Regions from separate parts of the Myroides sp. DW712 genome, predicted to be linked through region 1. Evidence: riboswitches for the same ligand, from Rfam matches in the RefSeq annotation. Region 1 holds a riboswitch; the other holds the start of a gene.

Region 1 (16,473 bases):
GCTTCTTCGCCAAAGAGTTCTGTAGGAACATAGGCTTGTCCTGCACTGTCAAATCCCAATTTCTGTAGTTTTTGTAAGGTATTTTCACCTAATGGAATAGCTGCCGCATCTACACTGAGGTAGTGATATGCGATAAAACCGCCGAGTATGGTTCCAATAAGAAAGAGTAAGTTCCAGGTTTGTGCCCTCCAATTAAAGCAGAAAAAATCACAGGTTTTTCCTGCCCCCATCATGGAACACATTGTTCTTAGGTTAGATGAAAATCCAAAGGTTTTCCCCATAAAGAGCAGTAATACTAAGGTAGTAGCGATAAAAATTCCACCAATATACCAGGGCCAAGGTTCAAAAATCCAATGCATACTTCTTTTATTTTGATTTATATTCCACAAAAGTGAGAATTATTTTGGCTATCTACAGTAACTTTTGATACAGTAGGATATATTTCACGGAAGAAGAAAGAAAACAAACAAAAAACAAGAGAAAATACTGAATAATGAAAAAGGATTTAGTAGCTTTATATTTAATCAACAAAAAACAAAAATTAAACGAGAACAATTATGAATACTGGAAAGAAACATAGCGTTGTTTTTCAAATGAATACGGAAAATATCAATGAACAAAACGCTTTAATGACCTATGTGACGAATGTAATCAATCATTGGGGAGATGACGTAGAAATCCATGTAGTTGTACATGGTCCAGCTATTGGAATGGTAAGAAAAACCAAGACCATGGTTGGTGAGGCTCTGAAACAAGCCATACAAAAAGGCGTGCAGTTTTTTGCCTGTGAAAATACGATTCGCGTGCGACAAATTGAAAAATCAGATATCGTAGATCAGGTTGCTTTTGTCCCTTCTGGATTGATAGCCATTATTGAAAAACAAGAAGCAGGTTGGGCGTATATTAAGTGCAATTTATAGCAATACAATTGCTCATGCTGCTTATCTTTGTATATCTAAATAAATAAAGACTAGTTAATGAATATTGTTACTGCAGATTTCTGTGCTTATCTACATGCTGAGGTTGTTGGGGATAAGAGTGAAGAGCGCTTTGAAATTAATCGTGTCGCGGTGGACAGCCGCACACTTTTGAATGATAGTGACACGTTGTTTTTCGCATTAGTTGGACCAAATCACGATGGACATGCGTATATCGAAGAATTAGTTCGATTGGGGGTTATCTACTTTGTGGTATCCGATCGAACAAAAATAATACCGCAGGAAGGGGTAACGTATTTTGTTGTACAAGATACGTTACGCGCCCTGCAACAGGCTGCTACTTGGCATCGCCAAAAATTTGCTATTCCTGTTATAGGAATAACAGGTAGTAGAGGGAAAACCGTGGTGAAAGAATGGTTGAATTTTCTCTTGAGCCCAGAATATTCCATTAGCAAGAGCCCGAAGAGTTATAACTCTCAAACAGGGGTTCCCTTGTCTGTATTTGGCATGGCGGAACAACATACGATTGGATTGTTTGAAGTCGGAATCTCGACCGTGAACGAAATGCAAAAGCTACAACCCATTGTACAACCCACGTTGGGAATCATCACCTCGATTACCAAGGAACATCAAGAAGGGTTTGAAAGTGTCGCGCAGAAAGTCCGTGAAAAGATGCAGTTGTTTACGCATACGCCTATTATTCTTGGCGAAAAGAATTCCGTGATTTCGACAGCAGTGCCGCAATTATCAAAATATATGGATTGGAGTTTAACCGATTCAGATTCAGTGTTGTATGGTGAGTTAAAAGGGGGGGAGTTATTCCTTATATATAATAAGGTAGAAAAATTTACCGTTGAGTTGCCTTTTGTTACCGAATTTGAGGTAAACAATTGCATGACGTGTATCTTGACGATGCTCACGATGGGATACGCTATTGAAATCATACAAGCACGTATAAAGCACTTGTATGCGATTGAATTGCGTTTACAGGTAAAAAAAGGGATTAATAATTGCTCCCTTATTGATGATGCCTATAGTTCCGACTTTCAGTCGTTGAGTATTGCCTTGGATTTTTTAGAAAAGCATCGTAGTAATGCAAATAAGACGGTGATTTTGTCTGATGTTTTTCACAGTGGTTTAGAACCGCGTGAATTGTACCAACAGGTAAATCACTTGCTGAAAAATTACCAGATTGGAAAAGTGATTTGCATTGGAGAAGAAATTAGTCAGTATGGAAAAGATTCTGAGGTAAAGCGCTTCTTTTCTTCTACGGAAGAATTCTTGCAGAAAGTATCGATGGACGAGTTTGTAGATGAGACAATTTTAATCAAAGGATCTCGTGGTTTTCGCTTTGATAAAATCGTCAGCTTGTTGGAAGAGAAAACCCATGAAACAGTTTTAGAAATTAATCTTACTGCCATTCGACATAATTTGAATTTTTATCGTTCCAAATTACAACCAGAAACCAAAACGATGGTGATGGTCAAGGCATTTGGTTATGGACATGGGAGCGTAGAAATTGCTAAATTATTAGAACACGAAAAAGTGAGCTATTTAGGGGTGGCTTTTGCCGATGAGGGGATTGTGTTAAGAAAAGCGGGAATCAAAACGAACATTATCGTGATGAATCCAGAAATTAGTGCTTTTTCCGCTATGTTGGCGTATGACTTAGAACCGGAGATTTATTCGATTCGAGAATTGCGTGCTTTTCTTCAAGTTGCTCGTGCAAAAAATGCTTATCACTATCCGATACACATTAAGGTAGAAACAGGCATGCACCGCCATGGTTTTTTAACCCATGAGTTGGATGAACTCCTTGATATCTTAAAACACACTAATAGCGTAGCTGTTACTTCTATATTCTCACATCTCTCTTCGAGTGATATGGAACAATATCAGGGTTTTACCTTAGGACAGATGGAACTATTTGTAAAAAACAGCACCTATATTAAGGAGCGACTGAATATTCAGCCGTTGTTGCATATACTCAATACGTCAGGTATTTACAACTATACCACTTACCAAATGGATATGGTGCGTTTGGGAATTGGTTTATATGGTATTGGAAATGACGTAGAGGAAATGAGACAGTTGCGCAATGTGGGAACATTAAAAACGCGCATCATGCAAGTCAAAGAAATTCAAACGACGGAGAGTGTGGGCTATGGGCGTCGATTTAGAGCAGAGCGTCCGACAAAGATAGCAACCGTGCCGATTGGCTATGCCGATGGAATTCATCGAGTATGGGGAAGTAATGGAGGGTATGTGATGATACAAAATAAAAAAGCTCCAATAACCGGCTCTATTTGCATGGACATGTTGATGGTGGATGTGACGGAGATTGACTGTGTAGAAGGAGATGAAGTGATTATTTTTGGAGAAGAATTGCCAACGACTGTTATTGCATCGGCAATTCATACGATTCCGTATGAAATTATAACAAGTGTGTCTCAAAGAGTTAAAAGAATTTTTTTTGAAGAGTAAGAAAAAGTTTTTTTTTAGAATAAAATAAGTATTTTTGTTAAAAGCAATCAATAAAATTTTAACTATGGGATTTTTAAAAGAATTTAAAGAATTTGCTGTAAAAGGCAATGTAATGGACCTAGCAGTAGGGGTTATCATTGGGGGAGCATTTGGTAAAATCGTTACAAGTATCGTTAATGATGTGATTATGCCCTTAGTTTCGGCTATTATTGGTACACCAGATTTTACCAATATGTATGTGGTGTTAAAAGGAGAAGCTGCGGATGGAGCGCCTTTAGCTGCTGCGAGAGGAGTTGACGGCAATGTTATCTTTGCTTACGGAAGCTTCATTACAGAAGTAATTAACTTTACGTTATTAGCGTTCTGTGTATTCTTGATGGTAAAGGGAATTAACCAATTGAGAAAGAAAGAGGAGGCAGTTGCAGCACCAGAACCAGCAGGGCCACCAGCACCAACGCAAGAAGATTTGTTGGCGGAAATTCGCGATTTATTAAAAAATCAAGGAAAGTAGGCGATTTTATTTTTAATACAGAAAAAGGAGATTGGAAAAAACCAGTCTCCTTTTTTAGTTTTATTCCCTGGGTGAAGAAAATTGTTTTTAGAACTATTTTTATTTTCGTTAAAGTTTTTGTTAGTAAACTTTAAGATGCTGTATTGATTTTGTGTAGATTGTTAATTTTGTTTTGGTATTAAGCTATGTTGGTTGTTAATTTTGGTTTTGTTAACGTATATTTTTATCATCTGTTTAAAATTTTAGTATTTTGTTTTTTGTTGTACTATGCTGTATCTTTCCTTTTGGAATTAGGCTTTGAGGTGTGTGGTTGTAATTGTTTGTAAAACAGTTGCATACATTTTTTAACTTTTCCGTATTGTAAAAAAATAACATAAAATTAGCATATGTCGATTTTTTGTTATTTGTTTGTTAAACAATTTAAAATTAATAGAACATGAGGAAAGTTGTACTTCATTTCTTCTTTGTAATAGCAGCCTTGCTAATGGTAAATGAGGGGTTTGCGCAAAGCAGAAAGGTTACAGGACAAGTTATCTCTGGAGGGGATGGGTATCCTCTTCCGGGAGCAAGTGTGTTGATTAAAGGTACCCAAGAAGGTGTTGCTACCGATTTCGACGGTAACTATTCAATCACTGTAAAAGATGAGAATGCTATTTTGGTATTCCAATTTATGGGGTTTGTTACAGCTGAGAAAAAGGTTGGCAAACAAGCTGTAGTTAATGTGAAATTAGCGGAAGAAGCAGAAATGCTAGACGACGTTATCATTAATACGGGTATTGACAAAATGTCAAAACGAATCTTTACAGGAGCTGTAAGTAGAATTGACGCGAAGGAACTAAAAGTTGAAGGTGTTCCTGACGTAAGTAGAATGATTGAAGGTAAAGCGGCTGGGGTAACGGTACAAAACGTATCGGGTACTTTTGGTTCTGCACCTAAAATTACAGTTCGTGGTTCGTCTTCTATTCTAGGGGATACAAAACCTTTATGGGTAATTGACGGAGTGGTACAAGAAGATATCGTGAACGTGTCTTTCCAAGATTTAGCATCTGGAAACTCTGAAACGTTATTGAGTTCTGCAATTGCTGGATTAAACCCGAATGACGTATTGAGTTTGGAAATTTTGAAAGATGCTTCAGCTACTTCAATTTACGGTTCTCGTGCGATGAATGGGGTTGTAGTAATTACAACAAAATCTGGTCGTCGTGAAGCTCCAACATCTATCAATTACTCTATGGAGAGTACATTAAGAGTTGTTCCTCGTTATGGTCAGTATGATATTATGAATTCTCAAGATAATATGGCTGTGTTGCAAGACATGAGTAATAAAGGTAGAATTGATTTAGCTTCAGCTGCACAAGGTAGATATGGAGGAGTTTATTATCACTTAGCTAATGCTATTGGTACAGTAAACCCTGATGGTAGTTTCCTTGTAAAGAATGATGATGTGAATTCTAATCAATTCTTGAGACAATATGAAATGGCAAACACAGATTGGTTTAAAACATTGTTTAGACCATCTATTGCACAAAACCACTCGTTGAGTTTTTCAGGAGGAGGTAAAGAAAATGCGTATTTTGCTTCTATTGGTTTCTATCATGATCCAGGATGGAGTATTGCAGATAAAGTAAGTAGATTGTCAATGAACTTGAAAAATACTTTCTATTTAAACGATAAATTTAACCTTACATTAGGTACAAACGTGTCTATACGTAATCAAGATGCGCCAGGAAGTTACGATAGTAAAACAGACGTAGTGAACGGTGGAACATCACGTGATTTTGACATCAACCCATTTAGCTATGCGTTAAATACGTCTAGAACATTACGCGCGTATGACAATGATGGAAATTTAGAGTATAACAGAATGAACTGGGCGCCATTTAATATCTTAAACGAATTGGATTACAACCAAATGAAAGTGGATGTAAAAGATATTAAAATTCAAATGGATGCAGAATATAAAATCTTACCTACATTAACGTATAACTTGAATTCATCAGCACGTTACGTAAATTCAAGAAGAGATCATAATATTTATGAGCAATCAAACGTTGTAGGAGCTTATAATGCAAAAGAGTCACAAGTGGTTGAAAATGCAAATATTTTCCTATATAAAGACCCAGATAATCCAACAGCTTCTCCAAGAGTTATTATGCCAAATGGAGGTATCAAATATAGATATGACAATACGTTATTGTCTTACAACGTAAGAAATAGTTTTTCATACAAAGAAACATTTGGAGACAAACATGAAGTAGATGGATTCGTGGGTACAGAGATGAGATACGTTGACCGTGATGCGGACAATGTTGAAGCATATGGTCTGCAATACGAAAGAGGAATGACTCCTTTTATTGATCCATTAGTAATCGAGAAATTAGTTAGAGACGGTGGTTCGTACTATGGATTTAACCAAGATAGAGAAAGAACGGTAGGTTTCTTTGGAAAAGCGACCTATGCATATGATAACCGTTATGTAGTGTCTTTAACAGGACGTTATGATGGTTCAAATAGACAAGGGCGAACAGGAAGTAATCAATGGTTACCAACTTGGACGGTTTCTGGAAAATGGAATGCAAAACAAGAGAAATTCTTAATTGACAATGAGACAATTAGTAATTTAGCATTAAGAGGTTCTTATGGTTTAACTGCAACTGCTGGTCCTGCAACGAATTCATTGGCTATTTTCAAAAGTTTTATCACAACTAGAGAGTTTATGGTTGACAGAGAAAATGGATTGAGAATTGAGGATTTACAAAATGCTGATTTAACTTGGGAAAAACAACACGAATTGAACATTGGTTTTGATTTAGGATTGTGGAACAATAGAGTACAATTGGTTGCGGATGCATACCAAAGAAAAGCATTTGACTTGATTGACTGGGTTACAACATCTGGTGTAGGTGGACAAAAATCTAAATTAGGAAACAACGCGAATATGACTACTAAAGGTATCGAGTTCGCTATTACAACTAAAAATATTGTAACACCTGATTTTACTTGGTCTACGACAATTAATGCGTCATACTATGATCAGGAGATTACAAAATTGCAAAATATTTCTCGTGCAATTGATTTAGTTGCTCCTACAGGAGGTAATGTAGTTGGACGCCCAAGAAACTCTATTTACTCTTACCAATTCACGGGATTGAACCACGAAGGATTACCGACGTTTATTATGGGTGATGGGGTAACAGATAATATTTCTGGAGCTAACTTACAAGACCGTGAGAATATCACAGGTTATTTAAAATATGAAGGTTCAGTTGAGCCGAATAAATCATTAGGTTTATCAAACTCATTTACTTATAAAAACTGGAGCTTGAACGTATTTGTTGTAGCATCAGGAGGAAATAAAATTAGATTGAACCCAATGTACAAAGGACAATATTCTTCAATGTCTGATATGGATGTATTCACCAAAGACATGAATAATAGATGGATTAACCCTGGAGATGAATCAAAAACAAGTATTCCAGTAATGGCTGAAGGAATGTTAATGAGAAATTACGGAAAAAATGCTATTAATAGAGCATATAATACGTATGATTACTCTGACGAAAGAATTGCTGATGGTGGTTTTGTTCGTTTAAAAGATATTTCTTTAACGTATGAGTTCCCTGAATTATTGAAAAAACAAATTGGTTTCTCTAATTTTTCTTTAAGAGCAACTGCAACAAATCCATGGTTGATTTATTCAGATAAGAAATTAAACGGTCAAGATCCGGAGTTCTTTATGTCTGGAGGGGTAGCAATGCCAGTAACGACACAATATTCATTGACTTTAAATGTTGGATTTTAATTAGGACGAATTATGAAAAGAATTAAAATATTAGTGGCTACTGTTGTTTTATCTTCACTTGGTTTTGTATCATGTAGTGATTTCTTGGATGAGACGCCAGATAACCGTACAGAGTTAAATAGTAAGGACAAGATAGCAGAGCTTCTTGTAACTGCTTATCCCGAAAGAGGAATGGCAGCTTTTGCAGAGACATATTCTGATAACGTTTTTGATACAGGAAGACCATCAGTTGAAACTATCACAAACGGTAAAAATTATCGTTGGGAGTTTGATTCCGATACGGGACCTGAAACACCATCGGATTACTGGGATGCTTGTTATAGTGCTATTGCTGCTGCAAATCAAGCATTGGAAGCAATTGATAAATTAGGGAATGCCGATGGTAGTTTAAATGGTATTAGAGCTGAAGCTCTACTAGCACGTGCTTATGCTCATTTTCAATTGGTATCACTTTGGTCAAAACCGTATAATCCTGCTACGGCGGATTCTGATTTAGGAGTACCGTATGTAACTGAGGTTGAAGGGGTATTAGTTAAAAAATATAAAAGAGCCTCAGTTGCTGAAGTGTATAAAAACATCGAAGCTGATTTAGAAGAAGGATTAAAGTACATCACGAATGATTACAAAGTTTCTGGTTACCACTTTAATGTAGATGCAGCTAAAGCTTTTGCTTCGACTTTCTATTTAAGTATTGGTGAGTGGGATAAAGTATTAGAAAACACGAGCTATTTAGGTTCTAAACCTGCTGTTGGTGCATACATTCGTGACATGGAAGCTTTAGGTGAATTGGGCTTAGGTGATCAGTACATAGATTATGGTAGATCTACACATAAAACGAATTTATTAATGGTTACTGTAAATTCTTATTATTTTAGAGATATTGCAGATGATGTTCGATTTGGTTTAACTTACGATGGATATCAACAGGTTTACGCTAACGTAAATCCTTTTAAGAAAGCTTGGCATATTAGTTTCGGTTCAATGAATAATCAAGTTTTGATGGTGATGCCAAAATTCTGGGAGTATTTCAAAATTGAAAATCCTACTGCAGGAACTGGTGTTGGATATTTAAATTATGTCTTGTTCTCAAATGATGAAGCTTATTTAAATAGAATAGAAGCTTTAGTAATGTCTAATCGTTTGGATGAGGCAATGACGGAGTTGTCTTATTATATTGGAACTAGAACAACTGGGTATAATCCAGCTACTGATGTATTGACGCTTGCAAAGATGAAAGAATTCTACCCTGTTGTAGCGGATGAGTTTACACCTTTTTATAGTATTTCAGATGACCAAGCTGTTGTACTTAAAGGGGTATTAGAGGCAAAACGTAGAGAGTTTTTACACGAAGGAAAACGTTGGTTAGATATTAAACGTTTAAATATGGAAGTAGTTCATACATTCAAAGATGCTCCTGCAATTACACTACCAAAAGGCGATTTGCGAAGAGAGATACCTTTACCTTTACACGCTGTTGCCGACGGATTAATTGATAATCCTAAAAATTAAAAATTATGAAGAGTACTAAATATTTAGCTTATTTTGGAGGAACAGTATTAGCGATAGGCGCTTTGTTCGCTTCTTGTGAGAAAGATGATAAATTAGGAGAATCTGTATTAAATGTTACTCCAGATGAGAACAAATCTGATATTGATCGTTGGGTTGATAAAGAATTTCGTGATCTATATAACATTAGAGTATTTCATAAATGGAATCCATATAAAGTAGATATCGAACGCTATTTAACTCCTCCCGCTGAAGAAAATGTTAGACCAGCGCTAGACGTTGTAAAAGGAATCTGGCTTGATGCTTATGCTACAGTTGCTGATACCTTATTCGTAAAAGAGACAGCGCCACGTGAGTTGGTTCTTACTGGAAGTAGAAATATGAATACGAATGGGACAAATACGTTAGGTTTAGCTGAGCAAGGTTATAGAATCTCTTTGTTTGAGGTAGATGCATTACAGCTGAAAAGTGAAGCTGCTGTTAAAAACTTTATTCATACGATTCAACATGAGTATGTTCACATTCTGAATCAGAGGGTTCATTTTGATGAGCAAAACTATATGGCTATTACGTCTAATGCTTATCGTGCAGATTGGCAAAACGCAAGTGATGCTGAAGCTTGGAGTTTAGGCTTTATTTCTAACTATGCACGTTCAAATGGAAAAGAAGATTTTGCTGAGCAAGCTTCTTGGATGTTACGTGATATTGTTGAGTACAATAATAAGGTAAACGCTATTTCGAGTGTAACAGGTAAAGAAAAAATCAGAAAAAAAGAAGCAATGGTTGTTAGTTATTATGATAAAGCTTTCGGTATTGACTTCTATGAACTGTGTAAGGAAACGCGTCAGAGAACGCTTGATATTGTTGAAGCTGCTAATAATTAAGATATGAGAAAAGTATTTTTGAATGGAGCGATAGCGTTTGCTCTAGTAAGTCTTTTGAGCTCTTGTAATAGCGATAATTTTGAGAGTAAATTTGACGATAGTCCTTCAGTACGTACGGAGAAAAGAGTAAAAGAGCTTGAAAATGAATTATTAAGTTCTGCTGATGGATGGAAAATGATCTATTTCACAGATGACTCACAATTAGGAGGCTTTACTTATTTGTATGACTTTGAAGATAACAAAGTGACGATGATAAGTGATGTTGATCCGTATACCGGTTATGCATGGAGTAGGAATCCTTTAGAAAAGAGAACTTCTCACTTTTTAGTTAGTCCTATAGGTAGTACTGTAAATTTGATGTTTAATGACGCAAATTATATTCACCTACTAAGTGATAACTCAATTTATCCTAATAATGATTTAAAAGGAGAAGGTTATAAAGGTGATTTTCAGTTTTTATACTACGGTACTGATTCAGAAGGTATTAATTTCCTAACTCCAAGAGAAGGAGTTAAAATAAAAATGACAAAAGCTACTGCTGAGGATTGGACGAATTTAAAACTGAATAAAGATTTAATGACGGTTCTAAGATCTAAAAGAAGCTTGATCGTTACAGACAATGAAGGAGCTACGGTTTATAATTTTAGATACACCGCAAAATCAAGATATGCTACTGTATTGAATGATGATAAGACAGAATCTGTAAACGGTAATGGTGGAATTGGAATTGGTTTCAACATAGATGAAATCATTGTAAGTCCTGCAATTGAATTTGAAGATGGATCTACAATTTCAGTATTGAAATTGGAAAATGGAGTTTTCAAAGGAGAAGTTGGAGAGAATTCAATCATTATTTTATAATATAAAAAGAGTCGCAATTGCGACTCTTTTTTTTATGTCAAACAAATTGTATTTTTGCAATTCATTTAGTCAGTATACAATACTGACTTTTTTTATTTATGGGACTAGTAAAAGAAATAACAGTAGAGTCAGCAAAATTATATGTATGGCATATTACAGAGTCATTATTAGAATTAGAAATAGGGCTTGAATTAAGTACGGCTAGTCAAATGCGCTTGGCTAAGATGAAAGCGGAGAACCACCAAAAAGCGTTCTTAGCGGTGCGTCAAATTTTGCGTCAGCTGAATTTTGCTGATTGTGATTTGTGCTATGATAAAAACGGTAGGCCGAGTCTTTGCACAGGGGAGTATATTTCAATTTCACATTCGTTCGATTATGCCATCGTAGCCATTAGTGCGCAGAATATTGGGGTAGATGTCGAACTGATTCGCGATAAAATTATCCGTTTGAGTGGTAAATTTTGTAATGAAAGAGAATTAGCCTTGGCACCAGTTCCTTTAGAAGATAAAAAAATGTATTTAACGGAAATCTGGTCGGTGAAAGAAGCGTTGTTTAAAATGTGTAATTCACGTAGCTTGAGTTTTGCCCAAGATATGGAAGTACATGTTGAACAAAAGCAAGCGAAGATTAAGCAAGATGATTTTCAGAAACAGCTACACTATCATACTTTTCGCTTAGGGAATTACGTATTTGTTGTTAGCTATTAAAATAAATTTTAATTGTGGTAATTTTCGTAAATTGCCAAAAAAAATAAACATGGAAGATAATCAACACATTTATGCTGTTGCTCATGAATCGGATACGGTGAAAGCACAGTTTTACAAAAGAACCTACGGTAATTTAGCCTTAGGTGTATTTGCCTTTATGGTATTTGAAACAGTTTTATTGAATACGCCCTTTGTGGTGAATGGAATGTTTCAATTGTTGGGGATGGGTAAATTCTCTTGGTTAATCATTTTAGGCGCTTTTATGGGAATTACTTGGTTTGCGCAAAACCTAACTTATAAAACAGCAAATAGACCACAACAATATGCTGGTTTTATGCTTTATGTCTTAGCAGAAGCATTTTTGTTTGTACCTATTTTAGTCGTAGCCTTAAGTATGACAGGAGATTCTTCCTTAATTGTACAAGCGGGAGTATTGACCTTAGCGCTATTCTTAGGATTAACAGGGGTAGTCTTTGGATCCAATGCTAATTTCTCTTTTCTGCGTTCCATCTTAACACTTGGATTTTTCCTAGCTTTAGGAACGATTGTAGCAGGGATGTTGTTTGGTTTTGATTTAGGCTTGTGGTTCTCCTTAGCTATGGTTGGGCTTGCATCTGGATCAATCCTATACTCGACTTGGCAAATTAAGAATGAATTCGCAGCAGATCAATATGTGCCAGCCGCGTTAAGCTTGTTTGCATCGTTAATGTTGTTGTTCTGGTATATCCTAAGAATTCTAATGAACAGAAGTAATTAATCCCAATACGATAAATACTAAAGCCATACCAATCGTATGGCTTTTTTTATAGCATAAAAGTATGATTGAGTTTTTCTTTGGAGCCTATCGGGAGACGAGTTGGCTGAACATTGGCTTAGAAGGTATCGTCTTTATTTTCGGTATCCTGAGTGTTTGGTATGCGGGCAAAGAAAACATACTCGTGTATCCTACGGGTTTAATAGCAACGGTAATTACGGTCTATTTGCTCTATTTAGCCGGTTATTTAGGCGATATGATTCTCAATGGATATTATTCTTGTATGAGTATCTATGGTTGGTATAATTGGTCTAGAATAAAGGGAGGAGATCAAGTAGTGCGCATCAGTCGAACCAATACGAAAGAAAAGGGAAGGGGGATACTTGTTTTCTTGTTTACCATTGCTATTGTGTATGCCGTGTATCGTTTGACGGATACGCCAATCGCACCCGAAAATTATGTTGATATTTTTACTTCAGGGGTTTTCTTTTTAGGAATGTACTATATGGCATTGAAGAAAATTGAAAATTGGACCCTGTGGCTTATTGGAAATATAATATCCGTTCCGCTTTATGCGTATCGTGGATTGGGGATTTTAGCGCTTCAATTTATTATTTTTACTGTTTTAGTGATTCAGGCTTATGTGGCTTGGTACAAAATTTTAGATAAACAAAAACATGAATAAACAAGAATTAATACGAGAGTTAAATTTTAAAGCCGTTCGAAGTGGAGGTGCCGGAGGACAACATGTCAATAAAGTGTCTTCTAAAGTGGTGTTGTTTTGGCCACTCGCAGATTCAACGGTGTTTAATGAGGAGGAGAAAAGTAGGTTAGCAAGAAAATTGAGTAATTATATCTCAAAAGAGGGGCTCTTAATTTTAAGTGCAGAAGATACGAGAAGCCAAGTAAAAAACAAGGAACTGGTCATCCAAAAATTAGTAGCTTTATTGAAGACTGCATTGGTGCAGCAAAAAATCCGTAAAGAAACGAAGGTGCCTAAAAGTGTTATACGAAAAAATAAAGAGAATAAAAAGAAAATATCGTTGAAAAAAGAGTTGCGAAAACGCATCTTTTAATCCTTTGGAAGGATACGCTTGGATGCCAGTGAAAATAAAAAAGATAGAGTTAAACGTTTATTTTTATTCTAAATAATACTGCCTATATTTGCAGTTCAAATCTCAAAGGGGTGCCGAACAGGCTGAGATCATACCCGTAGAACCTGGGCAGGTAATGCTGCCAAGGGAATATATAAAGCAAGTACTACCTTGCATGGGAACGTGTAATTATTAATCAAACAATAATTGCCCCTTTTATTTGTGAAAGTATTTTTACGAATGAAAAAACTAACTGTAAAATCACTATTTATTTTTGGCTTAGGCCTTAGTGTAACGTTGCCTACTCAGGCACAAGATAAGGTTGTGCAAGATTCTATTCAAAAAACCGCCTTAAATGAAATTATTCTGTCTGCCGTTCGCGTGGATGGAAAATCACCGATTGCCTATGAAAACCTGTCCAAAACGGCATTGGCTAAACGAAATCTAGGACAAGATATTCCCGTCTTAATGTCGCAAATGACATCCGTAGTAACAACAACGGATGCTGGAAATGGAATTGGATATGCGAGTTTCCGTGTACGTGGTTCTGATGGAACACGGGTAAATGTTACCTTAAACGGAATTCCATACAATGACGGAGAATCTCAAGGTTCGTTTTGGGTAAATATGCCCGATTTTGGCTCTTCTGTTCAAAATTTGCAACTACAACGCGGTGTAGGTACGTCAACCAATGGATCGGCTGCATTTGGTGCGAGTCTAAATTTAAAGACCGATGACTATGCACAAGAAGCCAATGGTGAAATAGCCAATTCATTCGGAAGCTATAATACGCGTAAATCAACGGTTAAATTTAGTACAGGATTAATCAATGATAAATTTGAGATCGCTGGGCGTCTTTCGGATATTCATTCGGATGGTTATATTGATCGCGCCTCTTCTGATTTGAGATCTTATTTCTTGCAAGGGGTATATGTGGGCAATACTTCGTTGATTAAAGCCTTGGTATTCGGTGGAAAACAAAAGACATATCAAGCGTGGAATGGCGTATCTCAAGAGGAAATAGACGAGTTTGGTAGACGTTACAATCCTTCTGGAAAATATAAAGACGACGAAGGTAATACGCAATTCTACAACAATGAAACCGACAATTACAAACAAGATCACTATCAATTGCATTGGAGTGAGCGCTGGTCTGATTTGTGGAGTTCTAACGTATCCTTACATTATACCAAAGGATATGGGTACTACGAAAACTACAAGAAAAAACAAGCCTTGAAAGACTACGGTTTTGATTCTGTTTTCGTTGATGGAAATGAAATTGCTAAATCTGATTTAATTCGTAGAAAAGGGTTAGATAATCATTTTTATGGGATGGTATTTAATGCCAATTACAAAACAGCGGCTTGGAATGTTGTTGTAGGTGGAGGAGCCAATAAATATGAAGGAGATCACTTTGGTTCAGTCTTATGGGCAAAAGAACCAGTTAAATTCGACTATAAACAAGAGTATTATCGCGATCATGCCGTCAAAACAGATTTGAACTTTTTTGGTAAAGCAACTTGGCAATTTACAGCTCAATGGAGCTTGTTTGGTGATCTACAATACAGACGCGTAACCTATGAAGCCAACGGAGAAGAAACGGGTTTAGTAAACGAAAAATTTAATTTCTTTAATCCAAAGGCGGGAATTACCTTCCAAGCGAATGAAGAAAATCAGTTCTATTTCTCCTATGCTAGAGCTAATAAAGAACCGAATCGTACGGATTATAAAGAACGTCAGCTTGATCAACTGCCGAAAGCAGAAAAATTAGACGATTTTGAATTGGGCTGGAGATTGCAGACAGAGCGTACGGCTTTGAATGTGAATGCGTTCTATATGAAGTATAAAGATCAATTGGTGTTAACAGGACAATTGAATGATGTGGGAGCATCGGTACGTGAAAATATCAAAGACAGTTATCGTTTAGGAATTGAAATTGATGCCCAAGTAAAAGTGTTGGAAAAATGGTACTGGAACCCAAGTATAACAGTAAGTACCAATAAAAACAAAAACTTATCCTATTTATGGGAAGGAGAAATGCAGTATTTTGGAACCAAGTCCATCGCATTCTCTCCTGATTTCATTGCCTCCAATGCAATAACGTATACTCCAGTGGATGGAATGAGTGTTTCCTTACTCACGAAATTTGTAGGAGAGCAGTATATGTCAAATATCGAAGCAAAAAATTCGAAACTCGATTCTTATTTTGTCAATGACTTGAGCTTGAACTATGAGTTTCCTGTGAAAAAATGGTTTAGAAGCATTGGTGTATCCGTTTTAGCCAATAACCTCTTTGATGTAAAATATGTGTCGAATGGATATTATTGGTCGGATTTTGATGGTACACAAGCCATTGATGGAGCAGGATACTATCCTCAAGCTACGTTCAATATTTTGGCAGGTGTAACGCTGAAGTTTTAAAATAAAAAAGGATGGTCAACTAGATCATCCTTTTTTTGTTGCTTTAGTAATTAATACTTAACGTAGTGCCTTTTTGAATAACGTTATAGAATTGGAGTCGATATTGTGCTCCGGGGGTTTGAGAAGTCCCTGTAAGTAGACTGTACTCTAGTGGCGTCGGATGTTGCTCACAAGTACAGGTGAGGAATATATCCCCGGGTTTATTCAATTTCATTCGTGAGCAATTGCGGTCTACGGGATGGTTTGGACAAGCAATATCATAGGCTAGATAATAAGGCCCTGCATTGAAGATGATTACCCCTAAAACACCTTGATTTTCGATGATAACCGAGTTATTCGGGAATTTTAATTTATCGTAGGCTGGTAGATTAAGATCAATAAAAATAGAAACGGGATTATTCGGTAAATATGGATTGCTGTATCGCACGCTATCTTTGGAGCAACTGAAGCTAATTAATAGCATCAGAAGCAAGAATAAAATTTTTTTCATCGCATAAAATATTTGTAAAAC
Region 2 (16,473 bases), on a different contig from region 1:
AGACAAACTGTTAAGGTTTTAGTTTATTTAGAAAAAGAACCAGAAAGTGAATGGCGATTAGTTGAAATGCAAAAAGAGGATGGAACTGTTTTGTATTTATATAATACGCTGTAATTTAGTTTGTTTAAGGAAGGAATCAAGCAGCTCCATGACTACATTTTTCTTATCGTCTGGGAGTTTTAGGATAGCTATAGTTTTGTTTAGTAGGTCTTTTTCGATTATGATATCCGTATTGCCTACTAGATAATCTAGGGATACATTTAATATATCACACATAACCAAAAAAACAACCCCCGCTGTCCAATTCTTCCAAATTAGGGAGTAAATAAGGTTAAAAAAGACTATTTTTCCTGTCTTTAAAAAATATAAATACTACATTATCAAATAGTTATGTTTGTTTGGTTTTAGGTTTGTTTGGGAGTTGTTCGGGAACGCTTCGGTAAAACAACGGTTTTACAAGGCTCGGAGGCAGGTTTACCGAACCAAACTAGAACAAAACCCCCAGCAAACCTCCAAAAAACACCTTCCTACGTATATCCTACTTCTTTATCCGTTATCTACAATCCACTAGAATAGAAGACTTTTGTGCATGAAACCACCTCTGAACAAGAAGTTGTTAGGAGGAATAAATAGAAAAGTATGATTTTTAAAAATAAGTGGTTCATTCTCTTTATCTTGCTATTGGCCACCATTCTTTCTCCTTTAGATTTTTACATCGTCAATTTAGCCTTACCCTCCATACAACAAGCGTTGGATGCTAGTAATAGCGAATTGCAAATGATTGTGTCTTTTTATACCTGTGCCTATGCGGTATTTCAGATTTCAGGTGGGCGATTGGGTGATTTATATGGAAGAAAGACGATATTTCTGATTGGATTAACGGGATTTATTGGCGCTTCTGTTCTGTGTGGAGTGGCGCAATCTTCAACCGTAATGATTGTAGGGCGTATCTTTCAAGGCGTATCAGGAGCAGTGATGATTCCACAAGTATTAGCCATTCTTCATACCCTATTTGACGAGAGAGAAAAACGCTTGGTCATGGCGCTATACAGCTTTACCTTTGGGATTGCCGCAGCCCTCGGACAGTATTTAGGAGCCTTATTAATTGAATGGAATCTCTTTGGTTTGGGTTGGCGTATTATCTTTTTGGTCAATCTACCTGTTGGATTGTTGGCTTTGATTTTAGCTTGCTTACTCTTGCCTAAACCAACGCTTTCAACAAAAGAACAGATTGATTATGGTGGAACTTTACTCTTGAGCTTGGGGTTAATGAGTTTTATTTATCCATTAACCACGCTCATTGAACATGGAATTACAATACAAACTTTGGTGTATCTATTGAGCTCCTTTATTTTTTTGTATGGATTTGTACAGGTGGAAAAAAAACGCAAAAAACAAGCACAGTCTGTGCTCGTTGATTTCGATGTCTTCCAATTTAAAAACTTAAAATTAGGCGTCATGATTAGTTTTCTTTACTATGCTAGTGGGGTGTTTTACTTGGTTTTTGGTATTTACTTACAAAAAGAATTACATTGGACGAGTATGGAAGCGGGGAAGGCTATTATTCCCTTTGGTGTTGGTTTTATTTTAATGTCGTTGAGCTCTTCTGTATTGAGTAAATACCTAAAACAACATATTTTATCCTTTGGACTTCTGGTTTACTGCTTGGGATTTGCCTTATTGTTGTGGACGCTCTATCATTTTCATCCGTTGCTATTTAAGCTCGATTTGTTTGTCATTGGCAGTGGAATGGGACTCACTTTAGCAGCTGTCGTGCGATTGAGTTTAAGTCAGATTCCAACGGCTTTTGCTGGATTGGCTTCGGGTGTGATTAACTGTGGACTGCAAATTGGCTCAGCTTTTGGCGTAGCGGCTATTGGAAGCATATTTTTTGCTATAGCAACGGTGGAAAATTATACCTTGGCATTTGCAGCCGTATTGATTATTTTATGTGTACTTCTCATCATAGCGTTGTTCTTAAGCCGAAAGTTAGTGAAGTCTTTAGAATGAGTCCTGTGATTCAGGAAATAGAGATTTGATTAACAGAAACTTATCTTTTGATTGAAAAAGCTTAAGCCTTTGTGTTTTTTAGTGTCAAAAAAAAAGACCACCTTTGTGCCTTGAAAGGGGTGCTGCGAGCAATTGCGGCTGAGATGATACCCTGGAAGTCATTCCACACCTGATCTAGGTAATACTAGCGTAGGGATAATCAAACTATCATCTCATCATGTACTTAATTTAAGTGAATATGATGCAGGACATTTTACAACAAACAACGGGAACCCAATGGTTTGGCGTTCTTTTTTCTATGATTCAAGTCGTACTGGCTTGGAGAAATAATCCCAACAACTATCTTTTTGGTATTGCTGGTATTGCTTTGACGCTTTATGTCATGTTTGTTTCCAAACTCTATGGTGAATTTACACTCAATCTTTACTATTTAGGAATGAGTATTTATGGATGGCTCTATTGGAAATACGGTAAGCAAAAAGAAGAAACCAAGATTTCCACTACAACAGGGCAGGAGAAGCTCATTGTTATAGGAATTGTTAGTTTTACGTTTGGGATATTCTGGTTTTTCCTAACCCATTATACGGATTCAGATGTGCCTATTTGGGATGCGATTGTTTCCGCTTTTGCTTGGGCAGGAATGTGGTTGATGGCTAAACGCAAGGTAGAGAATTGGATTTTATTAAATATCAGTAACTTTATTGCTGTACCTTTGATGGTGCACAAAAACCTCTATCTCTATGCAGGATTAACAGTATTTCTGTTTATTGTGGCTGTATTGGGATATATCAAATGGAGTCAAATGTTAAAAGAAGAAAATTATGTTGAATGCTAATGAACTGAGAACTGCTATGCAAGGTGCAACGGCAATATCAGACGAAGTGATTACACATATTTACAAGCAACGCTGGTTACAAATATGGGTACCTCAAAACTATGGTGGTTTGGGCTGTGATTTTAGAACAGGCTTGCTCCATTTGTATGATTGGGCTAAAATAGATGGGAGTTTAGGGTGGATGTTGACACTTTGTGCTGGAGCCAATTATTTTGCGCGAAATATACAACCAGAAACAGCTAAAAAGCTATTTGCTAGTGAATACACCTGTTTTGGTGGGAGTGGTATGGTTGGCGGAACGGCAGATGAACAAGCAGATGGAACCTATCTTGTGAATGGACTTTGGCATTATGCTACTGGAGCGCCTTATTTGAGCCATTTCACCCTAAACGCCCAGGTATTTAAACAAGGAAAGCCCGTCTTGGAAGCAGATGGAACAGCAGTTATTCGCTCGTTTATTATTCCCAAAGATCAAGTGACCATCATTCCCAATTGGAAATCCATGGGAATGAAAGCAACTGGAACATTTTCCTTTGAAGTAAAACAGGCCGTTATTCCTGCGGATTACTACTTTGTTTATGATACATTTTATACAGAGGATGCCATCATCAAGATTCCCTTTCGCCTTTTTGCCGATTTAACGCTATTGGTTAACTATTTAGGAATGGCGGCCCATTTTATGGATGAAGCAAGTAATTTTTTAGACCATAACCGTTTACATACCCATCAAAAAGGAATCAAAATTGCATTAGAAGGAATCTTAACATATGCGATTCAATTAGAAGGATTATTGGAGCACAATATTCCCATATCCACGACATTAGAAGAGGAAATTCACTACTATGGAGAATGCGTATTGGAACAACTCATTCCTCAAATTACCCAAGTATATGTACAATTGGGGATTAAGGCCACACAGATAGACCAACCCATACACCAGGTGTTTTGTGATTTCTTTACCGCTACGCAACACGTCAATTTTAGAGCAGAATTAAAGGAGCAGCGCATGTAATTCGCTTTGCTTCTAAAATAAAAAGGAGAATTCCATTGTGATACTTCTTCTGAAGCTGTATTTTTGCAGCTAGAATGAACTTTATCCCAAGCAGGGGTAAAGTTTATTTTTTTTAACTGTTTGAAATGAGTGAAAAAAGAACTGCTATTTCAGCCGCTTTAACCTCTATTATGTGTGTACAAGGAGGAGCGTCTTTAGCAAAAAAGCTGTTTCCAGTCTTGGGACCAGCAGGGGCAAGCTCCTTGCGCATTGGTTTATCTGCCATCTTATTACTAATTATTAATCGACCGAATTTTAAGGCCTTGAATAAACAACAGTGGCTTTGCTGTTTGGGTTATGGCGTGAGTATTGGAGGAATGAATTTACTCTTCTATTTCGCTATTGAGCGTGTACCTTTGGGATTGGGGGTGACTGTAGAATTCGTCGGTCCGTTGCTCTTAGCGCTGTTCTTATCCCGAAAAATACTCGATGTGCTATGGGCTTTGCTCGCTTGCATTGGCATTTTGTTGATCGTACCTTGGAAGAGTAATAACGTAGATCTAATCGGATTAGCTATGGCGTTTACAGCAGGTATGTTTTGGGTCGGTTACATCGTGATGGGTAGTAAAGTTACCAAACTAATCGATGGACGTACTGCTGTTTCTATTGGAACCTTATTTGCTGCCATGATTATTGTGCCTGTGGGAATCGCCTCTGGAGGATTGATGAATCTAACCCTAAATTATTTCTTCTTGGGATTGGCTGTTGCTATTTTATCGAGCTCCTTGCCCTTTACCTTAGATCTCGTAGCCATGAAGCGCATACCCGCAAAGAGCTTTAGTATTTTAACCAGTTTACATCCAGCCTTTGCCGCTTTAAGTGGTTTGTTATTCTTAGGGGAAGCCCTAAGCGTAGTACAATGGCTATCTGTAGGTTGTGTAGTTTTTGCAAGTATAGGAACTACAATTACTTCACCTAAAGTTAGTTAATGGTGCTTGATTAACTTTTTAATTGAAGTAATGAGTAAAGTAGTTCTGCTGTCAAATAACAAAATAGAAGTTAGTGTCCCATTTTTAAAGAGAATAGTTTACCTTTGAGGGACAAGGAATAATAAGAATCTAGATTGAAATTATGAACCAAGAAATAAGAAACTTAGAACCTAAACAAGTATGGAATAAGTTTGCTGATTTAAATGCAGTGCCTCGTCCTTCTAAAAAAGAAGAACGCGTAATTGCCTTTATGGTAGACTTTGGAAAATCATTAGGATTAGAGACAATCCAAGATGAAGTAGGAAACGTAATTATAAAAAAACCAGCCACGGCGGGCATGGAGAACAGAAAGACTATTGTGATGCAGTCACACTTGGATATGGTTCACCAAAAAAATAACGATACAAATTTTGATTTCGATACACAGGGAATCGAAATGTATGTGGAAGATGGATGGGTACGCGCGAAAGGAACAACTTTAGGAGCAGATAACGGACTAGGAGTAGCGACGATTATGGCTATCCTAGAAAGTGATTCGATTCCACACCCTGCTATTGAAGCGCTCTTTACCATTGATGAAGAAACGGGAATGACAGGTGCAAAAGGATTAAAAGGAGGCTTACTTGAAGGTGAAATTCTCTTAAACTTAGATACGGAAGAGGACGATGAAATTGATATTGGATGTGCTGGAGGAATTGACGTAACGGCTTCAGCTGAATATGACGAAGAAGATACGCCAGAAAATTCAGTGGGATACCGCATTACAATTAAAGGATTAAACGGAGGACATTCGGGAATGGACATTCACAAAGGATTAGGGAATGCCAATAAAATTATGAACCGTTTGTTGTTTGATTCTTTTGATAATTTTGGCTTACAAATTGCAACCATCAAAGGAGGAAGTTTGCGCAATGCAATTCCACGTGAGAGTGTAGCAACGGTTATTATTGCAGAAATGTACGATGAGGCTTTTGTGTATGATATGACGCAAATTGTAGAAGATATCAAGGCTGAATTACATACGGTTGATCCCGAATTTGAAGTTATTTTTGATAAATTGGACGAGGCAGAAACGCCGAAAAAAGTGATGCCATCGATGGCACAGTATTTCTTTGTGCGTTCGATGTATACCGCTCATAATGGGGTATTCCGCATGAGTCCTGATTTTGACGATTTAGTAGAAGCATCTAACAATATCGCCAAAGTAGAAGTAGGAAACGGACAATTAACTGTAAAATGTTTAACGCGTTCTTCGGTTGAATCTTCTAAAATGGATGTGGCGAACGGGTTGCGTGCAGCATTCGAGCTTATGGGGTGTGAAGTGGAATTCTCTGGATCATATCCAGGATGGAGTCCAAATCCAAATTCGGAAATCCTAGATGTTTTGGTTGATATTTACGACAAACAACACGGAGAAAAGCCGAACGTAGTGGCTTGTCACGCCGGATTGGAATGTGGAATCTTAGGAACGCATTACCCAGAAATGGATATGATTTCTTTTGGTCCAACCATCAAAGGAGCACACTCTCCTGCAGAGCGTGCAAATATTGAATCCCTTCAGAAATTCTGGAACTTTGTGTTAGAAATTTTGAAACAAATCCCAGTAAAAAACTAGGACGTACCATACAGTGAAACTAAAAAAAGCATCAAACGAAAGTTTGGTGCTTTTTTTTATAAAATTAAGTTAAAGTGATTAATGAATTTTACTTACATTTATCTCCTAAATTCACCGATGGAATGAACCGACTAACACAACCTTTTATGCGCAAATGGACTGGTTTTCTCTTTGCACTTCTTCTTTTAAGTCTGGCTTTCATTAGCTGTGAGACCGAAAAGACTACGTATCGCTATACAATAGAAAATCAAAGCGGTGTGGATGTGGTACTCAAATCCTATTTGATGAAAAAGGATGGAAGTATCTTTTTTATACGGTATAAAACCTTAGCTCAAGGAGAAAAATGGGAAAATGTCAATGTAGAAAAAGGCCCTGTTCCTAGCTATGATTACAGGGAAATGCTCAGTACTGGAACGAATACGATTAACACCTTAGATATTATTTATGCCAACCAGAAAAAACAACAGTATCAGCATCAAAGTTATGAGAGTGTGACCAATCAACTATGCAAGAATGACTATGGTGAGATTGTTCCCTGTGATCAACGAAATTTATTGAATACCTTCCTGTATCGCAATAAAGAAGAACACTATACGATAACCAAAGAGGACTATGAGCAGGCCCAAGACTGTGCAGGTGATTGCGATTAATACAGGATTTAAGATGAAAATAAAAACAGCAAAAACACTTTTTTTCGCTTTGGGATTGGCTTGTCTAGGGAGTAGTTGCGAAGACGACTACACCCTACAGGAATATACCATAGAGAATCAAAGCGGCGTACCTATTACGTTTAAGCTATATACCCAGATGAAGCGCACGGATCAAAGCATACAAAATATTCGCTATATCTCGTTTGCGCCTGGCGAACAACGAACAGTATCTGTTGATGCTCCCGAGTATTCCTTTGCGGATTTTTTTGATAATATCAGCAGAGAGGATTATAGGGATATGGCATTCAATACTTTAGAGGTGATTTACAACGAGGAAAAAAGTACAACTTGGATTGAAACCTATCAAAATGACAAAGGAGAGTGCAAGACCATCTTTGAAGAAAAAACCAGTTGTAATGATCGCAATTTGTTGAACAGGAGCTTCTATAACCGCAGAAAGGAACACTTTGTTTTTACAAAAGCAGATTATGAAGCAGCAACGCCTTTACAAGAATCTACAACCTTTTTTATCCGATGAAATGACCATTAAAAAGCTTCATTTATCAGAAGAAGTTGTTTATATCAAGCCAATATGACCAAGCTTTAAATTCGCTAGAGACAGGATGTATACTCTTAAATATTTTAAGGAAATTTTAATTTTTAAGCAAGGTGAATTGTAAATTGCTTTTTGTACATTAGTTGCTTTAAGAAATAAAACTCAAAAACAGTATGAAAAAATCAATCTTAGCACTAGCTCTTGTTAGTTTAGTGGCTATTTCATGTGGAGATAAAAAATCAACCGATACTACGACACCTGAACAAGGCGTAGAACAGACAACAGAAACGCCTCAACAAAAAGAGTTGACGTATGCGATTGAGTGGACTGCGTTCAAAACACCTGCAAAAGTAGGCGTAAAAGGGACTTTTGATCAAGTAAAATTATCGGAAGTAAATCAAGAAGCAGCGACATTAGCAGAAGGATTGAAAGGTGCACAGTTTTCAATTGTTACAAGTTCAGCTAGTACAGGAGATCCAGCACGTGATGAAACGTTGCGTTTAAACTTCTTTAGTAAATTAGTTGGAAACATCAACGGTTTCTTTGGTGAGTTCAAAGAGGGTAAAGTTTTAGTGAACCTAACATTAAATGGGATTACTAAAGAAAAAGAGTTTACCTATGAAGAAACAGAAGCAGGTGTGAAATTAAATGGTGCGATTGATATTCTAGCGGATTTCACAGCAAAAGATGCGTTCAATGCTTTACACGAAGCTTGTAATGCCTTACATGAAGGAAAAACATGGTCGGATGTAGAGATTGCGGTTGAAATTAAAAAATAAAACCAATAAAAGATACGAAATCAAGAGGAATATGTGGATATATTCCTCTTTTTTTTTACCTTTGCATTCCAATTAAATTATCGCTTTTCAAGATATGATAGATCGATTACAAATTATAAAACAGCGTTTTGACGAAATCTCGGATTTGATTATTCAACCCGATGTGATTGCGGATCAAAAACGATATGTTCAGTTAAACAAAGAATATAAAGATTTAAAGCAGTTAGTTGAAAAACGTGCTGAATACTTAAATCTTACAGGAAATATAGCAGAAGCCAATGAAATCTTAGCAGACGGAAGTGATGCTGAAATGGTGGATATGGCTAAAATGCAACTAGAAGAGGCGAAAGATCGCTTACCTGAACTAGAAGAGGAAATTAAATTTCTTTTAATTCCGAAAGATCCGGAAGACGCTAAAAACGTAATGGTTGAAGTACGCGCAGGAACAGGTGGAGACGAGGCGAGTATCTTTGCTGGAGATTTGTTCAGAATGTACACGAAGTATTGCGAGTCTAGAGGCTGGAGAACTTCTATTGTGGATGTGAACGAAGGAACTTCTGGAGGATACAAAGAGATTATTTTTGAAGTTAGTGGAGAAGATGTATACGGAACGTTGAAATTTGAAGCAGGGGTGCACCGTGTACAACGTGTGCCTCAAACGGAAACACAAGGTCGTGTGCATACATCAGCTGCAACCGTAATGGTTTTGCCAGAAGCGGAAGAATTTGACGTACACATTGATATGAATGATGTTCGTATTGACTTATTCTGTTCATCAGGACCTGGAGGGCAGTCCGTAAATACAACTAAATCAGCGGTGCGTATGACGCATATTCCTACAGGATTAGTGGCGCAGTGTCAGGATGAAAAATCACAGCACAAAAATAAAGACAAAGCATTGTCTGTATTGCGTTCTCGTTTATACGAAATGGAGTTGGCGAAGAAACAAGAAGAAGATGCGAAGAAGCGTAACTCTCAAGTAAGTAGTGGTGACCGTTCAGCTAAAATTAGAACGTATAACTACCCGCAAGGACGTGTTACAGATCACCGTATTGGATTGACGTTATACGATTTGGATGGGGTGATGAATGGCGGTATTCAGAAAATTGTCGAGGAATTACAATTAGTAAGTAATACGGAAAAATTAAAAGAAAGCGACGTTTATTAATAAACGCAATCATACCAAAGAAACCACACTTTTTAGTGTGGTTTTTTTTAAAAGTACTAAAGCATGACAACACAACAGTTACTGGAGCAAATTCAACAGAAGAAATCGTTTTTATGTGTCGGTTTAGATGTTGATTTACAGAAAATCCCTTCTTTTTTACTCGAGGAAGAAGACCCAATTTTTAGCTTTAATAAAGCAATTATTGATGCCACGCATGATTTGGCTGTTGCTTATAAACCCAATATTGCTTTTTTTGAGGCCTATGGATTAAAAGGATGGGAATCTCTAAAAAAGACCATCGCCTATATCAAAGAAAACTACCCTGAACTCTATACGATTGCCGATGCAAAACGTGGAGATATTGGCAATACCGCTTCCATGTATGCGAAAGCTTTTTTTGAGGATATGGCCTTTGACAGCGTGACCGTCGCTCCTTATATGGGAAAAGACTCTGTTGAGCCTTTCTTAGCTTTTGAAAATAAGCACACCATTTTATTAGCCTTGACCTCGAATGAAGGTGCTTTCGATTTTCAGACGCAACTGATTGATGGAGAACCGCTGTATAAAAAGGTGATTCAAACTTCACAAGGGTATAAAAATGCAGAGAACTTGATGTATGTAGTGGGGGCAACAAAAGTAGAATATTTCAAAGATATTCGCGAAGTAGCACCTAGGAGTTTCTTATTAGTTCCCGGTGTTGGCGCACAAGGTGGAAGTTTACAAGAGGTTTGTCAATATGGTCTAGCTGAAAATGTAGGCTTGTTAATCAACTCTTCTCGTGGAATTATATATGCTTCCAATCAAGTAGATTTTGCTGAAAAAGCAAGAGTAGAAGCAAAGAAAATGCAGCAGGAAATGGAGGCTATTTTAAACGATAGACTATGTTAGTAGTAAAAGATCAGTTGGGGCGTGAGCACCATTTTGAACAATCGCCTACGCGCATTGTGTCTCTAGTACCTGCCGTTACGGAAACATTATTTGATTTAGGATTAGAGGATCAGCTTGTGGGTATTACTTCCGCTTGTATGCATCCGTATCACTTGCGCGTAACGAAAGAAACGCTAGGAGAGCCTCAAGCAATAGATGTAGAACAACTTAAACTGTTACTCCCCGATATTATTATAGCGTGTCCACGGGAGAATTCACTCGAAACGATAGAGCGTTTACGCGCGGTTAGTTCAGTATGGCTGGTGGATGTTCGCACGATGGATCACAACATTCAGTTGATTGAGCTGTTTGGTCAATTGTTTAACAAGCGTACAGAGGCGCGTAAATGGATCGATAAAATTCAATTTGGACAAAGAGACCTGATGGACTTTGTTAGCGATAAACCAAGCTTTAAAGTGGCTTATTTTGTTGGTAAAGATCCTTTTGTCGTAGCAGGTGAAGGTACGTTTATTCAAGAATTACTTGCATTAAATAAGTTTGAGAATGTATACGCAACTCGTATAGAGCCGTATCCTGAAGTAGAAATTCGCAAAATTCGCATACAAGGCGATCCGGAATTAGTGTTCCTTCCAACCTTGCCGTATGCCTTTCAAGAAGAAGATGCCTTCGAAATAGGGCGTTTTACTCATCATGGTAAAACCATTTTTGTCGAAGGAGAGATGTTCAGCTGGTACGGAACTCGCGTTTGTAAGGCTTTTGATTATTTTAAGCAGATACACAATCGATTATAGCATAAGAAAACCCACCCCTAACGGTGGGTTTTTTGTTTGTCTCAATGAGATTTGTAGGGAAGAAGGGTGAAATTACAATTAGCGAGTAAAAGAAGCGGTAAATAAATACTAAAAAAACGAATTTTCATGACAATTGAGTATGGAAAAACGCTATAAAATCTGTATATTAGCACGTTTAATAATGACAATTTAAATTTAATATACTTATGTCTGAAGGAGAAAAGTTGATTCCTATTAACATTGAGGAACAGATGAAATCAGCCTACATTGATTACTCAATGTCTGTGATTGTATCTCGAGCGCTTCCTGATGTTAGAGATGGCTTAAAACCTGTGCATCGTAGAGTGTTATTTGGTATGTATGAGTTAGGCGTGATGTCTAATAGAGCACATAAAAAGTCGGCCAGAATTGTTGGAGAAGTATTGGGTAAATACCACCCACACGGAGATAGTTCGGTTTATGACGCAATGGTACGTATGGCTCAAGATTGGAGTATGCGTTATTTACTTGTAGATGGACAAGGTAACTTTGGATCTGTAGATGGAGATAGCCCAGCAGCAATGCGTTATACAGAGGCTAGAATGAAGAAGATATCGGAAGAGATTCTTGCTGATATCGATAAAGAAACCGTCGACTTCCAATTAAACTTTGACGATACCTTAGAAGAGCCCAAAGTAATGCCGACGCGTATTCCTACCTTATTGGTCAATGGTGCTTCAGGTATTGCAGTTGGTATGGCTACCAATATGGCTCCGCATAATCTTTCAGAAGTTATTGACGGAACATTGGCTTATATCGATAACAACGACATCGAAATCGATGAATTGATGAATCACATCAAAGCACCTGATTTCCCTACTGGAGGAGTTATTTATGGCTATGAAGGAGTAAGAGAAGCTTTTAAAACGGGACGTGGACGTGTAGTTATGCGTGCCAAAGCCAATTTTGAAGAAGTGGATGGTAGAGAGTGCATCGTGGTAACGGAGATTCCGTTTCAGGTGAACAAAGCCGAAATGATTAAGAAAACGGCTGAAGCAGTAAACGACAAGAAAATTGAAGGTATTGCCACGATTCGCGATGAATCCGATCGAAAGGGAATGCGTATTGTTTACGTTTTAAAACGCGATGCAATTCCTAATATTGTATTAAATACGCTCTATAAATATACCCAGTTGCAGTCGTCATTCAGTGTAAATAATATTGCATTGGTTGATGGACGTCCGCAAACGTTAAATTTAAAAGAGTTAATCTATCACTTCGTTGAGCATAGACATGATGTAGTAGTTAGACGTACGCAATTTGAATTGAGAAAAGCCGAAGAGCGTGCACACATCTTAGAAGGATTAATTATTGCGTCAGATAATATTGACGAGGTAATTGCCTTAATTCGATCGTCAAGCAATGCAGATGAAGCGAGAGCGAAGTTAATTGAGCGTTTCTCTTTATCTGAAATCCAAGCACGTGCAATCGTAGAAATGCGCTTACGTCAGTTAACTGGACTAGAGCAAGATAAACTTCGTGCGGAGTATGAGGAGATTATGAAATTAATTAATCATTTAAGAGAGTTATTGGCAAGTAAAGAAATGCGAATGAACTTGATTAAGGAAGAATTAATTGAAGTAAAAGATAAATTCGGTGATGAGCGCCGCTCGGTTATTGAATATGCAGGAGGAGATGTAAGTATTACCGATTTGATTGCAGATGAGCAAGTCGTTATTACTATTTCACATGCGGGGTATATCAAGCGTACACCACTTTCAGAATACAAAACACAAAATAGAGGAGGAGTAGGACAAAAATCGGCGGGAACAAGAGATCAAGATTTCTTGGAGCATATGTATGTGGCTACGAATCACCAGTATATGTTGTTCTTCACTCAGAAAGGAAAATGTTTCTGGATGAGAGTATATGAAATTCCTGAAGGAACGAAAGTAAGTAAAGGTCGTGCGATTCAAAACTTGATTAATATTGAGAATGACGATAAAGTGAAAGCGTTTATTTGTACGCAAGATTTGAAAGATGAGGAGTACATCAACAATCACTATGTAATTATGGCGACCAAGCAAGGTCAAGTGAAGAAAACACCATTAGAACAATATTCCCGTCCAAGACAAAATGGAATTAACGCCATTACGATTAAGGAGGATGATGAATTACTAGAAGCAAAATTGACGGATGGTAAGAGTAAGGTATTAATTGCTGTAAAATCTGGAAAACTTGTTCGTTTTGATGAAGAGAAAACACGTCCAATGGGAAGAACAGCCTCGGGAGTTCGCGGAATTACCTTAGCCGATGACAAAGATGAAGTAATCGGAATGGTATCGGTAAGTGATTTGAATAGCGAAATTTTGGTTGTATCTGAAAATGGGTACGGAAAACGTTCTGCTTTAGAAGAATACAGAGAAACCAATCGTGGAGGTAAGGGTGTGAAAACGATGAATATCAGTGATAAAACTGGTTTATTAGTTTCCATTAACGTAGTTACTGACGCGGATGATTTGATGATTATTAATAAATCAGGATTAACAATCCGCATGCGTATCTCAGACCTTCGCGTAATGGGACGTGCTACACAAGGGGTGCGTTTAATTAATATCAAAGGAAACGATTCGATTGCGGCGGTTTGTAAAGTGATGAAAGAAGATGACGAAGATGATCAAGACCAAGAATTTGTAGAAATTGACGGAACTGTATTAGATGTTGCGGAGGATTTTGACAATCAAGTTGAGGACGAGGACCAAGAATTAGACCAGGACCAAGAGTAAAATAATAAAACCACACGTTATGAATAAAAAATATGTTTATTTAGCAGCAGCCCTTATGATTTCTGGGCTTACGATGGCTCAAAAGAAAGAGCTAAAAGATGCTGAAAAAGCGGTAAAAAAAGGAAATGTAGCGGAAGCTACAACAGCTTTAAAAGCAGTAGAAGGTGTTTTAGACCAAGCGACGAATGATCAAAAAGTGCAGTATTACTATTTGAAATCAAACTTAGCGTACCAACAAATTGAAAAAGATCAAAATTTTGACGCCAATGTTGATCAAATGGTGGCTAGCTATAAAGCCATTGAATCAATTGATAAAAACAGTAAATTAGCTAAGCAAGCCAATGAAGAATTGGGACTTGTTGCTTCTAAAGTAATCAATAAAGCCATTGAAGATAATAACTCTTCAAATTATATTGGTGCAACAAAGAAGTTTAAGCAAGCATTTGATATCAACCCAAAAGATACTATTTATCTTTACTATGCTGCTTCTACAGCTATTAGTTCAAAAGATTACCCAACAGCAACGGCTTACTACAAGCAATTGATTGACTTGGGATACAAAGGAAATGAGTCTTACTATACGGCAGTTGAAAAAGCAACAGGCGAGGTTCAAAACTTTGGTCAAGATTCTAAAATGAGAGATGTATTAGTGAAACAAGGGACACATACAGATCCTAAATTAGTAAAAGAAGAATCAAAACGCCCAGAGATTGTAAAGAACTTAGCGTTAATTTACTACCAAGAAGGACAATACGATCAAGCAGAAAAAGCGATTGTTGAGGCTAGAAAAGCAAATCCTGATGATACAAACTTGATGTTAACACAAATGGATTTGTATTTGAAGTCAAACAATATGGGTAAATATGAAGAAATTGCCAAAGAGGCATTGACTAAAAACCCAAATGATGATTTATTGTTATACAACCTAGGGGTTACAAGCTACCAAGCAGGTAAAATTGATGAAGCTAGAAAATATTACCAAAAGGCGATTCAAATCAATCCTAAAAATGAAAATGCTTATTTAAATATGGCTTTCATCAAGTTACAACCAGATGAGGAATTGACGAATAAGATGAACAGCTTAGGAATGTCTGCTGCTGATAACAAGAAATACGAGCAACTTCAAAAGGAGAAAAAAGCAATGTATGCTGATGCGATGAATGATTTAGAGAAAGTACTTTCAATCAACAAAAATAACGAAGAAGCTATTCAGACACTAAAAAACATTTACCGTGCATTAGAAATGAACGATAAATTAAAAGCACTAGAGGCTAAGTAAGAATCAAAATAGAATAGAAAAAGGGGGATATAAAGCTAGCTTTATGTCCCCCTTTTTGTTTTTATATATTGTTTTTATTTTGATTTACTTTATTTCTGTATTCTTAGTTTTACCTCCTTGTTTTTACATATTACTAGTTTTATTTACTTTTTAGTGAATAATAATGTAATTTATCTATGAATTGAGATTTAAAACTAAAGTTACTTCACGATTTCGGCATCAATTATATGCATGCCTACTTCTTTTTACATCCTATTTTCTTTTTTTTATTAAAAAACAGAAATTTTTGACTGATAAAAATTAATATTTCTTTTGGAACTTTATTCTACTCAATTTGCGATCGTTTTGATTTCAGTAGTCAGCTATTTTTCACACCTTCTAGTATATCGAAATATTACATCTTATTACTTTACGTTTTGCGAATTTTTAAGCATTATCATACATTATCTTAAATGTTGTAATTTCTTAAATAAAATACTTTTTACACACAATAATTAAATAAAACATACCTTATTAGCAATAATTTTATTGTATGTGTAATAAATATTTAATCATTGTAACTTTATAAAGGTATAATAGTTACGTGTTATATAACAAAAAAGTATAAATTATGATAAGAAAAGTAATTCCTCTATTAGTACTTATTTTAAGTAGTTCAGCTATGGCACAAGTAGGTATTGGTACGAAAAAACCAGCTAGTGCTGCTCAATTAGACATTGTAGCGGACAAAAAAGGAGTTTTAATTCCCCGAGTTAAACTTGAACAGTTAACACAATATGCACCTATAGTAGGTGAAGAAGTGGAAAGTTTACTGGTATATCATACAGGTGAAAACAATATCAAAGCAGGATTTTACTATTGGAGAGACCAAACTTGGGTTGCTCTGCTTTCTGGAGATGCGGTAATTGATCGTATGAATAATACCTTCACTATTGGCCCCAATCCAACCAAAAATGGGGAGGAATCCTTAATTATTACTGATACTGAAAATCATAGCGTTTATCTATCTCTTGTAGCTATCGCAACTAATAGTACGTTTATAACCAATTTAGTAGAGAACCAAGAGTTCATTACCAAGTTGGGAGATAATGTCGATTTCATCAACCACATCACCAACAACAATGAGTTTATTGAAAATATTATCAATGAATTAAAAG

The links. A riboswitch is a leader RNA that binds a small molecule or an ion and turns the genes downstream of it on or off. The one in region 1 is predicted to bind thiamine pyrophosphate.
Region 2: another riboswitch for thiamine pyrophosphate. It lies ahead of pnuC (nicotinamide riboside transporter PnuC); the one in region 1 lies ahead of ACLJX0_RS13255 (TonB-dependent receptor).

The regions. Positions count from the first base shown of each region.
Region 1 covers NZ_JBKFDO010000019.1:58,400-74,872, forward strand. The annotation lists gene ACLJX0_RS13195 (YeeE/YedE family protein) at 1-359, opposite strand, end outside; gene ACLJX0_RS13200 (DsrE family protein) at 558-920, shown strand; gene ACLJX0_RS13205 (bifunctional UDP-N-acetylmuramoyl-tripeptide:D-alanyl-D-alanine ligase/alanine racemase) at 978-3,422, shown strand; gene mscL (large conductance mechanosensitive channel protein MscL) at 3,487-3,933, shown strand; gene ACLJX0_RS13215 (SusC/RagA family TonB-linked outer membrane protein) at 4,370-7,735, shown strand; gene ACLJX0_RS13220 (RagB/SusD family nutrient uptake outer membrane protein) at 7,820-9,244, shown strand; gene ACLJX0_RS13225 (substrate import-associated zinc metallohydrolase lipoprotein) at 9,250-10,125, shown strand; gene ACLJX0_RS13230 (DUF4302 domain-containing protein) at 10,129-10,986, shown strand; gene ACLJX0_RS13235 (4'-phosphopantetheinyl transferase family protein) at 11,085-11,693, shown strand; gene ACLJX0_RS13240 (Bax inhibitor-1 family protein) at 11,743-12,450, shown strand; gene pnuC (nicotinamide riboside transporter PnuC) at 12,512-13,132, shown strand; gene arfB (alternative ribosome rescue aminoacyl-tRNA hydrolase ArfB) at 13,125-13,523, shown strand; TPP riboswitch at 13,620-13,708, shown strand; gene ACLJX0_RS13255 (TonB-dependent receptor) at 13,782-15,962, shown strand; gene ACLJX0_RS13260 (hypothetical protein) at 16,006-16,452, opposite strand.
Region 2 covers NZ_JBKFDO010000006.1:56,935-73,407, forward strand. The annotation lists gene ACLJX0_RS06455 (RDD family protein) at 1-114, shown strand, start outside; gene ACLJX0_RS06460 (MFS transporter) at 640-2,010, shown strand; TPP riboswitch at 2,116-2,225, shown strand; gene pnuC (nicotinamide riboside transporter PnuC) at 2,249-2,845, shown strand; gene ACLJX0_RS06470 (hypothetical protein) at 2,832-3,857, shown strand; gene ACLJX0_RS06475 (EamA family transporter) at 3,983-4,825, shown strand; gene ACLJX0_RS06480 (aminoacyl-histidine dipeptidase) at 4,968-6,440, shown strand; gene ACLJX0_RS06485 (hypothetical protein) at 6,515-7,090, shown strand; gene ACLJX0_RS06490 (hypothetical protein) at 7,053-7,628, shown strand; gene ACLJX0_RS06495 (YceI family protein) at 7,820-8,425, shown strand; gene prfA (peptide chain release factor 1) at 8,520-9,593, shown strand; gene pyrF (orotidine-5'-phosphate decarboxylase) at 9,657-10,481, shown strand; gene ACLJX0_RS06510 (ABC transporter substrate-binding protein) at 10,475-11,272, shown strand; gene gyrA (DNA gyrase subunit A) at 11,479-14,037, shown strand; gene ACLJX0_RS06520 (tetratricopeptide repeat protein) at 14,057-15,316, shown strand; gene ACLJX0_RS06525 (hypothetical protein) at 15,927-16,473, shown strand, end outside.